DNA from 3 places in the Exiguobacterium sp. s192 genome. Region 2 is predicted to be linked to each of the others. Evidence: riboswitches for the same ligand, from Rfam matches in the RefSeq annotation. Region 2 holds a riboswitch; each other region holds the start of a gene.
The links. Region 2 has a riboswitch for S-adenosylmethionine ahead of KNP87_RS08695 (Na+/H+ antiporter NhaC family protein). Riboswitches for the same ligand answer to the same signal wherever they lie in the genome.
Positions count from the first base shown of each region.

Region 1: another riboswitch for S-adenosylmethionine. It lies ahead of mtnK (S-methyl-5-thioribose kinase); the one in region 2 lies ahead of KNP87_RS08695 (Na+/H+ antiporter NhaC family protein).
Region 3: another riboswitch for S-adenosylmethionine. It lies ahead of KNP87_RS09425 (LLM class flavin-dependent oxidoreductase); the one in region 2 lies ahead of KNP87_RS08695 (Na+/H+ antiporter NhaC family protein).

Region 1 covers NZ_JACSMS010000019.1:15,546-18,823, reverse strand. The annotation lists gene KNP87_RS16685 (2,3-diketo-5-methylthiopentyl-1-phosphate enolase) at 1-1,097, opposite strand, end outside; SAM riboswitch class I at 1,178-1,279, opposite strand; SAM riboswitch class I at 1,487-1,589, shown strand; gene mtnK (S-methyl-5-thioribose kinase) at 1,668-2,837, shown strand; gene mtnA (S-methyl-5-thioribose-1-phosphate isomerase) at 2,834-3,278, shown strand, end outside.
Region 2 covers NZ_JACSMS010000004.1:14,096-17,373, reverse strand. The annotation lists gene KNP87_RS08695 (Na+/H+ antiporter NhaC family protein) at 1-1,293, opposite strand, end outside; SAM riboswitch class I at 1,372-1,475, opposite strand; gene KNP87_RS08690 (metal ABC transporter solute-binding protein, Zn/Mn family) at 1,544-2,545, opposite strand; gene KNP87_RS08685 (alpha/beta fold hydrolase) at 2,721-3,278, shown strand, end outside.
Region 3 covers NZ_JACSMS010000004.1:163,481-166,758, forward strand. The annotation lists gene KNP87_RS09420 (ATP-grasp domain-containing protein) at 1-277, opposite strand, end outside; gene KNP87_RS09425 (LLM class flavin-dependent oxidoreductase) at 274-1,332, opposite strand; SAM riboswitch class I at 1,405-1,512, opposite strand; gene KNP87_RS09430 (DUF975 family protein) at 1,631-2,269, opposite strand; gene KNP87_RS09435 (DUF2325 domain-containing protein) at 2,337-3,278, opposite strand, start outside.

The DNA.
Region 1 (3,278 bases), on a different contig from region 2:
AGTGCCTGGCGGAAAGCGATGACTCCGGCCGCAGCACCTTGCGGATGACCGTGGACACCGCCACCGGCATTGATGACGGAATCGACGCCGAAATCACGAACAAGCTGGGCGACGAGACCCGGGTGGATTCCGGCGGACGGGACCGGGAGAATCGTTTTGGTCTCACCGATTCGGGTCGCTTCGACGGCAATCCCGCGGGCCAAGTCTTTGGCGAGGGCGACATTTCCATACGGCGACGGGAACAGTGTCAAGTCGGCACCGGCAATCCGCGGCAACGTTCCGAGCAGGACCGGGGCGGCAATTCCGTACTCGGGACTGGCAATCAAGGCACCGCTCAACGCCGGATGATTAAAGATCGGGACCGGGATTTCCGGATCGGCTGCCAGTTCCCGCAAGACATCAAGCCCGTATGTAAACGTGTTGAGCAGGAGGGCTGTCGCTCCGGCTTCGACCAGTCGTTTCGCCTGTTCTTTCAAGCGGAAGACCGGACCACTCAACGTAATCGCATAAAGGGCCCGTTTACCTGTCCGTTCATAGTGCGCATCGAGGACTTCCCGTCCGATCCGCGCCCGGTCGAGTGCCGGTGTCAACGGATTGTCGTATAAGATTTCGTCATCCTTGACGAGATCAATCCCGCCGGCAAGCTGGGCTTCGAGTTGTTCCCGTAAAAAAACGAGGTCCCGTCCGATGACGCCTTTGAAGATGCTCATCAACAGGGGGCGGTCATGGACTTGGATCAATTGGCGGACGCCCTCGATGCCGAATTTAGCACCGGGGAAATCCGGTGTGAACGAAGCGGGAAGCTGGAGATCCGTCAGTTTGATTTGACCGTCGAGCGACAGCTTGCCGAAGACAGTCGTCAAAATCGCCGAAAAGTCCCGTGAGACGTTGTGTTCCGGATAACGGATTGTGACATACCCTTTTCCGTCGTGTTCTTCCGTATGGACGACTTGTCCTTTGAAGGATTCAAGCTGTTGTTGTTCCAAATGATTCAAATCGGTCCATGAGCCGACCGTCAGACCGAGGGCGATTTGCTCTGCCCGTTTTGGTAACTGATCGGTCACGCCGAGTTGGTAAGTTGCGGTAATGTACGCCATGATCGTCGTCTCTCCCTTGTTAAAAAATACAAAAATGGTCCCTCGTCAATGACAAGAGACCATGAAAAATTGCGCGTGGACTCTTATCTGTCAGCGTGTTAGCTGCAAGAATTAGCACCGTGCCAAGTGGTCGGTTGCTGCGACATCGTAGGGCTCGTCCCTCCGTCTGCTCTTGATAAGAATTGGATGAAATTGTGAAATCTAATTGCAATTTTCACATGAGATGACGGACTTGTCAAACTAAATTTTGAAAATTTATTTTTTTGAAAATACTTCTTCTATAGATGTCTCCGTTTTGAGCGGATTTCACTAAAATTTGGAATTGACAGAGGGTGGTCGGCGCACGTAGTATTCAAATCAACATCAAACCACACGACAACTACATATGACTCTTATCGTGAGTTGGCAGAGGGAATTGGCCCGAAGACGCCGCAGCAACCGACCATCCGGCACGGTGCTACATCCAACAGACATTCGTCTGAGAGATAAGAGGACGGAGTATTCTACTGCGCCTCTTTTCTTTGACGAAAAGGGGCGTTTTTTCGTGTGATCATCAAGGGGGAAATCAGAATGGGATATCAAGCATTTACAGTACAGGACGCCATCGAACGGGTCCGGACACTCGGTCTGATCGGCAACGAACCGGTGACGGCAGAAGAAATCGGTGACGGCAATTTAAATCTGGTCTTTCGGATTCATGCGGGGGACCAGCACCTGATTTTAAAACAAGCGTTACCGTATGCGAAGGTCGTCGGTGAAAGCTGGCCGCTGTCGCTCGAACGGGCATGGATCGAACAGTCCGCGTTAAAAGAATTCGCGAAAGTCGCGATTCCGTTTGTTCCGCGTGTGTATCATGCGAGCAAAGAAGAAGCCTTCACGGTGATGGAAGACTTGTCTCATCTGACAATCGTCCGGGCTGGATTGCTTGCGGGAGAGAAGTATCCGTTGCTCGCGGAACACATCGGTTCGTATTTGGCCCGGACACTGTTTTATACGTCGGATTTTGCCCTCGGACCGGTCGAGAAAAAACAGATCGCCCGTCAGTACTACAATCCGGATCTGTGCGACATCACGGAGAAACTGATTTTCACGGACCCGTTTTATGACGCGGAAACAAATGCGATTGAAGCAGGACTGGAAGCGGAAGTCGACCGGATCTGGAACGACGCGGAGCTGAAACGGGAAGTCGCGAAGCTCGAAACACTGTTCATCACGAAAGGTGATGCCTTGCTGCACGGCGACTTACATACAGGCAGCATCTTCGCCTCGGCGGAAGAAACCAAGGTCATCGATCCGGAGTTCGCGTTTTACGGTCCGTTTGGGTTTGATGTCGGTCAGTTCATCGCCCATCTGTTTTTTGCCGCTTATCCGGACTATGACCGGTTGCGCGAGGAACGGATCAAGGACATCGATACGTTTTGGCTGACGTTTGCGTCCACGTTCAAGGCGTTGTGGGAGCGGGAAGCGGTGGAGCCGTTCCGTTCAGCGGACGGTCTCGTCGAGGATGTCCTCAGTACGATTTTACAAGATGCGCTTGGATTTGCCGGATGCGAGTTGATTCGCCGGACGATCGGACTGGCACCGGTCGCGGACTTGGAACAGATTACCGATCCGACCGTTCGTCTCGAACGAAAACGTCATGCGTTACGCCTCGGTGCTGCGTTGATCAAACGCCGGACGGAATGCAAGACGTTTACGGATCTGCGGAACTTTGATGTAACGGAGGAACTCAGCCGATGAGTCAATTCGTTCAGAGCATCATCTATGAAAACGGGACAGTGACGATCTTGGACCAAACCCGTCTCCCGGAAGAAGAACGGTATGAAGTCATTCACGATTTGGCGCAGGCGATTGAAGCGATTAAACAACTGCGTGTCCGGGGGGCGCCGGCGATCAGTTTATTCGGTGGTTTCGTCCTCGTGCAGGAAGCGTTTCGGACAACAGGATCGCTTGACGAAGTGAAACAGGAACTGTTGACGGTGTCGGCCCAATTACTGGCCACACGGCCGACCGCCGTCAATTTGCGGAACGTGCTCGACGAACTGAATCAGCTCATCGTTTCGGCAACGACGCTTGCAGAACTGCCGAAACGTCTGGAACGAAAAGCGGTCGCGCTTTATGAAGCGGATGCCAAGACGTCACGGCAAATCGGCGTGCATGCTTTGGAGCTGTTTCAAGCGG
Region 2 (3,278 bases):
TTTGCGGACAGCAGTGTTTTTCCGGCGCGGGAATCCGAAAAGAATCGCAAGGGATCCGCACACGAATAATAAAAATGGATAAAACAGATACGGAATCAGTTCCGGAGAAGCCGTTTTCGTCAACTCCGCCGCAATCAGCAACTGGGCGCCGTATGGGATGATTCCTTGAACCCCACACGAGAAGATGTCGAGAATGCTGGCTGACTTCTTCCGGTCGATGTCATACGTATCCGCAATCTCCGCTGCGAGTGGTCCAGCCACGAGAATCGAAATCGTATTGTTTGCCGTCGCGAGGTTTGTCGCTCCGACAAGCGCAGCCATGCTGAACTCTGCGCCGCGGCGTTGCGTGATTTTTCGAGTCAATGTTTCTTTCAGGTAGGCGATACCGCCGTTAAAGGTGATCAGACTGACAAGACCACCCATCAGTAATGTCAAAATCGAAATTTCAGCCATGCCCATTAATCCTTCGGACATCGACAGCACGAATCCACTTAAACCGAAGCTGCCGTCGAGCATACCGATGATTCCTGTCAAGGCGGTTCCGCCGATCAAGACGAGGATGACGTTGACACCGAACAGGGCCAAGACGATGACGGACAGATACGGAATCAGTTTATAAAACTCGAAGGCCTTTGCGTCGACGACATCTCCGGTACCTGAAACGAATGCCAAAATGATGACGGTCAAAATTGCTGCCGGAAGCACAATCAGGAAGTTCGTTCGGAATTTATCACGCATATTGGTTTTTTGCGTGCGGACCGCTGCAATCGTCGTATCGGAGATAAACGACAAGTTGTCCCCGAACATCGCGCCCCCAACGACGGCGGCAGCCGCGATGGCGACATTGACACCGGTCGCTTCATGAATACCAAGTGCGATCGGGGCGAGCGCCGCAATCGTACCGGTCGAAGTCCCCATTGCCATCGAGATGAAGGCAGCGATGATGAACAATCCGCTCATTAAGAGAGACGGCGGTAAAAATGTCAGCGAAGCGTTGACGGTCGCTTCGATGGCGCCGATCGCATCCGCTGTTCCGGAAAACGCACCGGCGAGTAAGAAAATAAAGACCATGATCATGATGTCCGGATTTCCGGCACCCGTCGCAATCCGTTCCACGGTTTGATTGATACTGCCTTTGGTCGTCACGGCAGCAAAAATCAAGGCAATCAATGCGGCAATCAGAATCGGGAACTTATAAAAGTCGTCATAAAAGATGCCGGCACCGATAAAGAGGACCAAAAAGACAAGTAATGGTAGAAGGGCCCATTTGTTTGGTGTAATCGTCTCGTTCATAAAATCACTCCATTTCTGCATATACAAAAAAAGACTCCTTCGCAAGAAAGAAGGAGGTCTTTACTGAAAAAGACGCTCTTCTTATCTCTCAAGCCGTAGCTTGCTGGATTTGGCACAGTACGATTCAATCGTCCGCTGCCGAAACATCATTGGGCCAGTCCCTCCGTCTCTCGCGATAAAAAGAAGTCATTTAATTGTCTGAAATACGTTTTCTACCGTAACGTATCTTTTAATGCATGTCAACACTACTTCACTGCAGTGCTTTTTTGAGTGTCGTGACATTTTCATTCATCAAGTCAAAATAAGAAGCGTCTTGTTGTTCTTTTGTGACGGATTCCAAGTTATGAATCGTGATCGCTTCAGCTCCGATTTCTTGTTGGATGACCCGGGCGACTTTTGGGGAAACCGTCTCTTCAAACGCAATATATTTCAAATCGTGCAGCTTGGCTTCTTTGACGAGGGCAGCCAGTTCTTTTTGCGAAGGCTCGTCAGACGGTGAGATGCCGGCGATCGGCAGTTGAGAAAATCCGTAGCGTTCTGCTAAATACCCATAAGCGGCATGTGTCACGAGCAGTTCTTTTTTGGAGCCGTCAGCAACAGCTTGCTGTAAGTTTTGATCGAGCTCATCTGCCTGCGTATCAAATTCAGCCAGATTTTTTTCGAACGTCGCTTTTTTGTCCGGTACTTCTTTTGCCAGCGCCGTCGAAATCGATTGGGCCATCATTTTCGCATTGTTCGGATCAAGCCAGACGTGCGGATCGTACTTGCCATGATCGTGTCCTTCTTCTGCGTGCTCATCTTCTTCGTGCTCGTCTTCATGAGCATGTTCTTCGTCGTGTGCGTCTGCCTCTCCATGAACGTGTACCGTGGCACTCGCTTCAAGCAAATCGATGCCTTTACTTGTCTCGATGAACCGGACATCGTTTCCTTTGAGACTGGCTTTGATTTTTTCTGAATACGGCTCAAGCGTCGTTCCGGTCAAGAGGAACAGATCACCTTGTGCGATTTCTGTCAGTTGTTTAGAGGTCGGCTCATACGAATGGGGATCGGCACCGGGAGGAACGATCATCTTCACATCGACATCAGCGCCGCCGATTTCTTTGGCGATCGCCGCTGTGGCGAACGTTGATGTATAGACGTTGAGTTTTTGGTCGGCGGCATCTTGATTCGAACCTGAATCAGATGATCCGCAGGCAGCGAGGAAAGTGGCGCTCGCGAACGCGACCGTTAAAGCGGGAATTAACTTTTTCATATGTGTAAAACCTCCAAGAAGTATTAAAACGTAATTATTCCGATTTGAACCTTTTCACTATAACGAATCCAAAACAAAGCGTCAAGTACAAGAGCGGGAAGAAGTTCGACTTCTAAAAAAATGGGGTAAAAGACTAATAAGATTAAAAATCGTGAGTATGCCCGGAGGTGATGAGGTGAGACGGGAAACAGCATGGTTGATGGGAGGGGCTGCGCTTTTGACGACGGCTGCTGCCGGTGCGAGCATCTGGAACAATTACGGTGCTCTTTTACGGTGGACGGAACCGGCGCTTCCGCTTGCGGAAACCCAACTGGCTCCAAGGACCGTTTTGTATAAAACGGTCGGCGAGAAGGAGCTTAAACTGGATCTGTACTATCCGGTCGGTGAAGGACCGTTTCCGGTGGCCATTTATGCACATGGTGGAGCGTTTGTCAGAGGAAGCCGTGATGATCTCTTTTGTTTTACACCGATCGTGGAACGTTTTTTAGAGCTTGGCATCGCTGTTTGCAGTATCGATTACCGGTTGTTTGAAGACGGCAGTTACTTCCCGGATAATTTGGAAGACGTACGCGACGCCCTTTGTTTTTTAAATCAGGAAGCAGATAATCTGCGGATTGCACGGGGACGAATGGTCCTTTGGGGGGATTCGGCCGGTGCAGCGTTGATGTTGACGACCGCCTTGGCGCCGATGGAGTTCATCGGTGATCAGAAAGCGGAGCAACTCCCGCTGATC
Region 3 (3,278 bases), 150 kb from region 2:
CCAGTCGCAACGCACGTGTTCCGTTGAAGACGGTCCGGTCGTGTTCCTCGAGCCATGCGAGCACCCCTTCCGTCAGTTCCGGCGCGTAGCGGTGCCCGCGCGTATGCGAAGACGCACTCATCCGGCTGTAGAAGACGCCTTCTGGCGGGATTTCATCAAGCGGGACCTGTCCTTCATCGAGATGCCACTGTTCATACGGCAACTCCAGTTCTTCGAGTCGTTTAATTAAATGGTCCGTCCATTCCTGGTTTTCGTGTAAGATATGAATTTTTGTCATTTGGTTTGACCTACCTTTCGTTTTTCTTCGACAAGCGGCATGACGTCGCGCGCGAAGCGTTCCATCTCTTCAAGTTGTGGTGAGAATTGAAGTAATAATAAGGAGACACCCACCTGCTCAAACGCAAGAATCCGTTCGGCAATCTGTTCCCGTGTTCCAATCAAATCAGGACGGAGTCCACGGTTGGAGACCGAATAATCGTTCCGTTTCACCTGTTGTTCGAGTTGCGATTTGCTGACGAAATCGTCGTACCCGACGTACCCGGCACCGTCTTCCTTGACGTCCGTGATCCGCTGCCACTCTTGAACAGCCTCTTCTTCCGTATCGCGGCAGATGATATAAGCAGCCAGTCCAAAACTTTCAAGCGGCGGTTGCCCGGTCGCTTGTCGACGCGCCTTCATATCCTCAATCTTGACGGATACTTCTTCCACCGTTCCGCCGTGCATGACATAGGCATCACAATGATTGACGATGGTTTGTTTGCCGGCTTCACTTTCCCCGCCTGCGTACAACTTGATGCCCGGTCGTTGAACCGGCTTCGGATACAGTTGTGTCTTCTCGAGCGTATAGTAGTTCCCGTCGAAGCTGTACGGTGAAGCGTCTGCCCATAATCCTTTCATGATTGTGACAAACTCTTCCGTCCGCGCATACCGTTCGTCATGCGCCGTGAAGATCCCGTTGTATTGCCGCGCTTCTTCTTCCCACCAGGCAGAGACGACGTTCAGTGTAAAGCGTCCGTTGCTGAGTTGGTCGATATTTGCTGCCATCTTCGCGGTCGTCGCCGGATTATGGAACCCCGGGCGGACAGCTGTCATGATTTCCAGCCGTTCCGTCGTCGCAGCAATCGCCGCTGCTGTCGTCCAGGCTTCAAGACTTGGTGCTTCCAGCCCTTTGATGTCATTTAAATTCAATTCCGCAATCAGCGTCGTCGAAAACCCGATTTGTTCTGCTGTTTGCGCCACCTGTTTGGCATAATCGAACGTCGCCGGCATCTGTTCGTCCTCGACGTTTCGTAACCACCCTCCAAAAATCGGTAACCAAAATCCATACTCCATCCGTTATGTCCCCCTTATTAAAAAAATCGCTCTTCTCGAAAATCGAAAAGAGCGACGGATTAATCGTGTCTGCTCTTATCTGTAAAGGGGTTAATCCCTTTAGGAAGTAGCACCTTCCGCTTATGATGCGGGGTTGCTGAAGTGTCTTCGGGCCATTCCCTCGACTTCTCTTGATAAGAATTATTGGAATTATCGTACACTTTTTAGCAGAGTAAAGCAACCATTAAACCTTGTTTTCCAATCGGAATTAAAAACAGTATCAAAAAAGGACGAGAGCTGGGCTCTCATCCTCCTTGTCTTAATATGGGGCAACAAATGTCGACTCTTCGACAGGTGCTTCTTCACCGCGGATGCGGTCATAAAACTTGGCGAGGGTGACGCTGAAGTAAGGTCCGACCCAGAGGAAGGCAATTCCAATCGTAATCAAACCGAGCAGGAACCAACCAATGAAGGAGAGGACAAGCATAAAGGCTTCCATCTTGTGACCATCCATCATTTGGCGTGAACGCGTAATGGCATCCAAAATACCGATTGACGGCTCGTCACGTAAAATGTAATAAGTCAGCATATACGAAAATGACTTAATGATTCCCGGAACGATCAACAGCAAGAACCATAATCCAAGAAGAATACCTTGAACAAGCGACAGACCAACTGCTTTCAAGAACAGCTTATACGGTTCGAATAAATCGACGATTTTTGCTTCTTCTTTACGGGCGACAGACAGCGCAAGCCATGCCCAACCGATCGCAAGCGGCAGGAACAGGATGTTCAACACAAATCCAATCAAATCGATGAACTGAAAGTCTTCGTTCGGAGCAGAAGAAAACGTAGTGGGAATCCCTTGAATGATGAGAAACAGTAAAAACATGAGTGCCATGAAGACCCAGCGACCGTTAAGTGACTCACGTGCCGATAGTTTTAATTCTTTAATCATAAAGATCCTCCTTAAAATAAGTTCTACTCCTATTTACGGCTTAAGCAGTAAGGAGTTTCAGTTATTTTCAGGATTTTCCTGTTTTTAGCTTGTGCAGGCGTGCTTTTTCGAGCTGACGTTGGCAAGCCGTATAGAGCGAACGCCGACCATCGAGACGTTCCATCGCAAATGGGATAGCATGTTTTTTGGCTTGTGCGATGACATGGGCTGACGCCGCATGCGAAACACGACTTGTGATAACGACGATGGCATCCGTCTTTTGCGCGAGACAGGCAATTTTCTTCGCCGACTGGGCATCCCCTGCTAAATGAATCAGCTCGATTCCGGTCTCAGCAAAAAATGTCCGGTAGACCGGTGCCTGCTGTTCGTTTCCGACGATGACGAGCCGCATTCCTTTAAATGCTACAAACTCAAGCGGCTCCTTGTCGACGTAATCGATGGGTTGTCCCGGCAGCGACGTCGTGACGAGCGGTGTCATCGGTTGTTGTTTCTTTTCGCGAATCCGGCGTGGTTGCCGGATCTTTTTCACGGTCGGTTTTCGCTTCATCTGCTTGGCATATCGCCCGGTCGATTTTTTTGATACGGATGTCACGGCCATTTCTGCCGTCGCGTCTGTCGGTTTCGATTCTGTTGACGGATCGAACGGTTGAATAATCGGTTCTTCATATTGGAAGGGATACTTCCAGGCAATCGTCAGTGTTTCCGGATGACCTTTCCACATCACCAAGTCGACAAGTTGTCCCTCCTTCAATTGAAAGAATCGCATATCTTCGACCGGAGTTGCGTAGTAAAACGGTTTTCCCGTCTCATCCTTCAACGGACCGTTGACCGTCGACTCGATGATGCCGTGATTTTTGACGATACATTTTTCAAAGACGATTCGTTGCTCCAGCGCCTTCATTTGATCGGTTGCGACGACTGCGAGCACTTCCAGTGACGTCCGCCGGTGGTCTTGATGGATAATCTGAACACGGACTTCCATGCCGTGCTCAAGATTCCATTGGCGGAT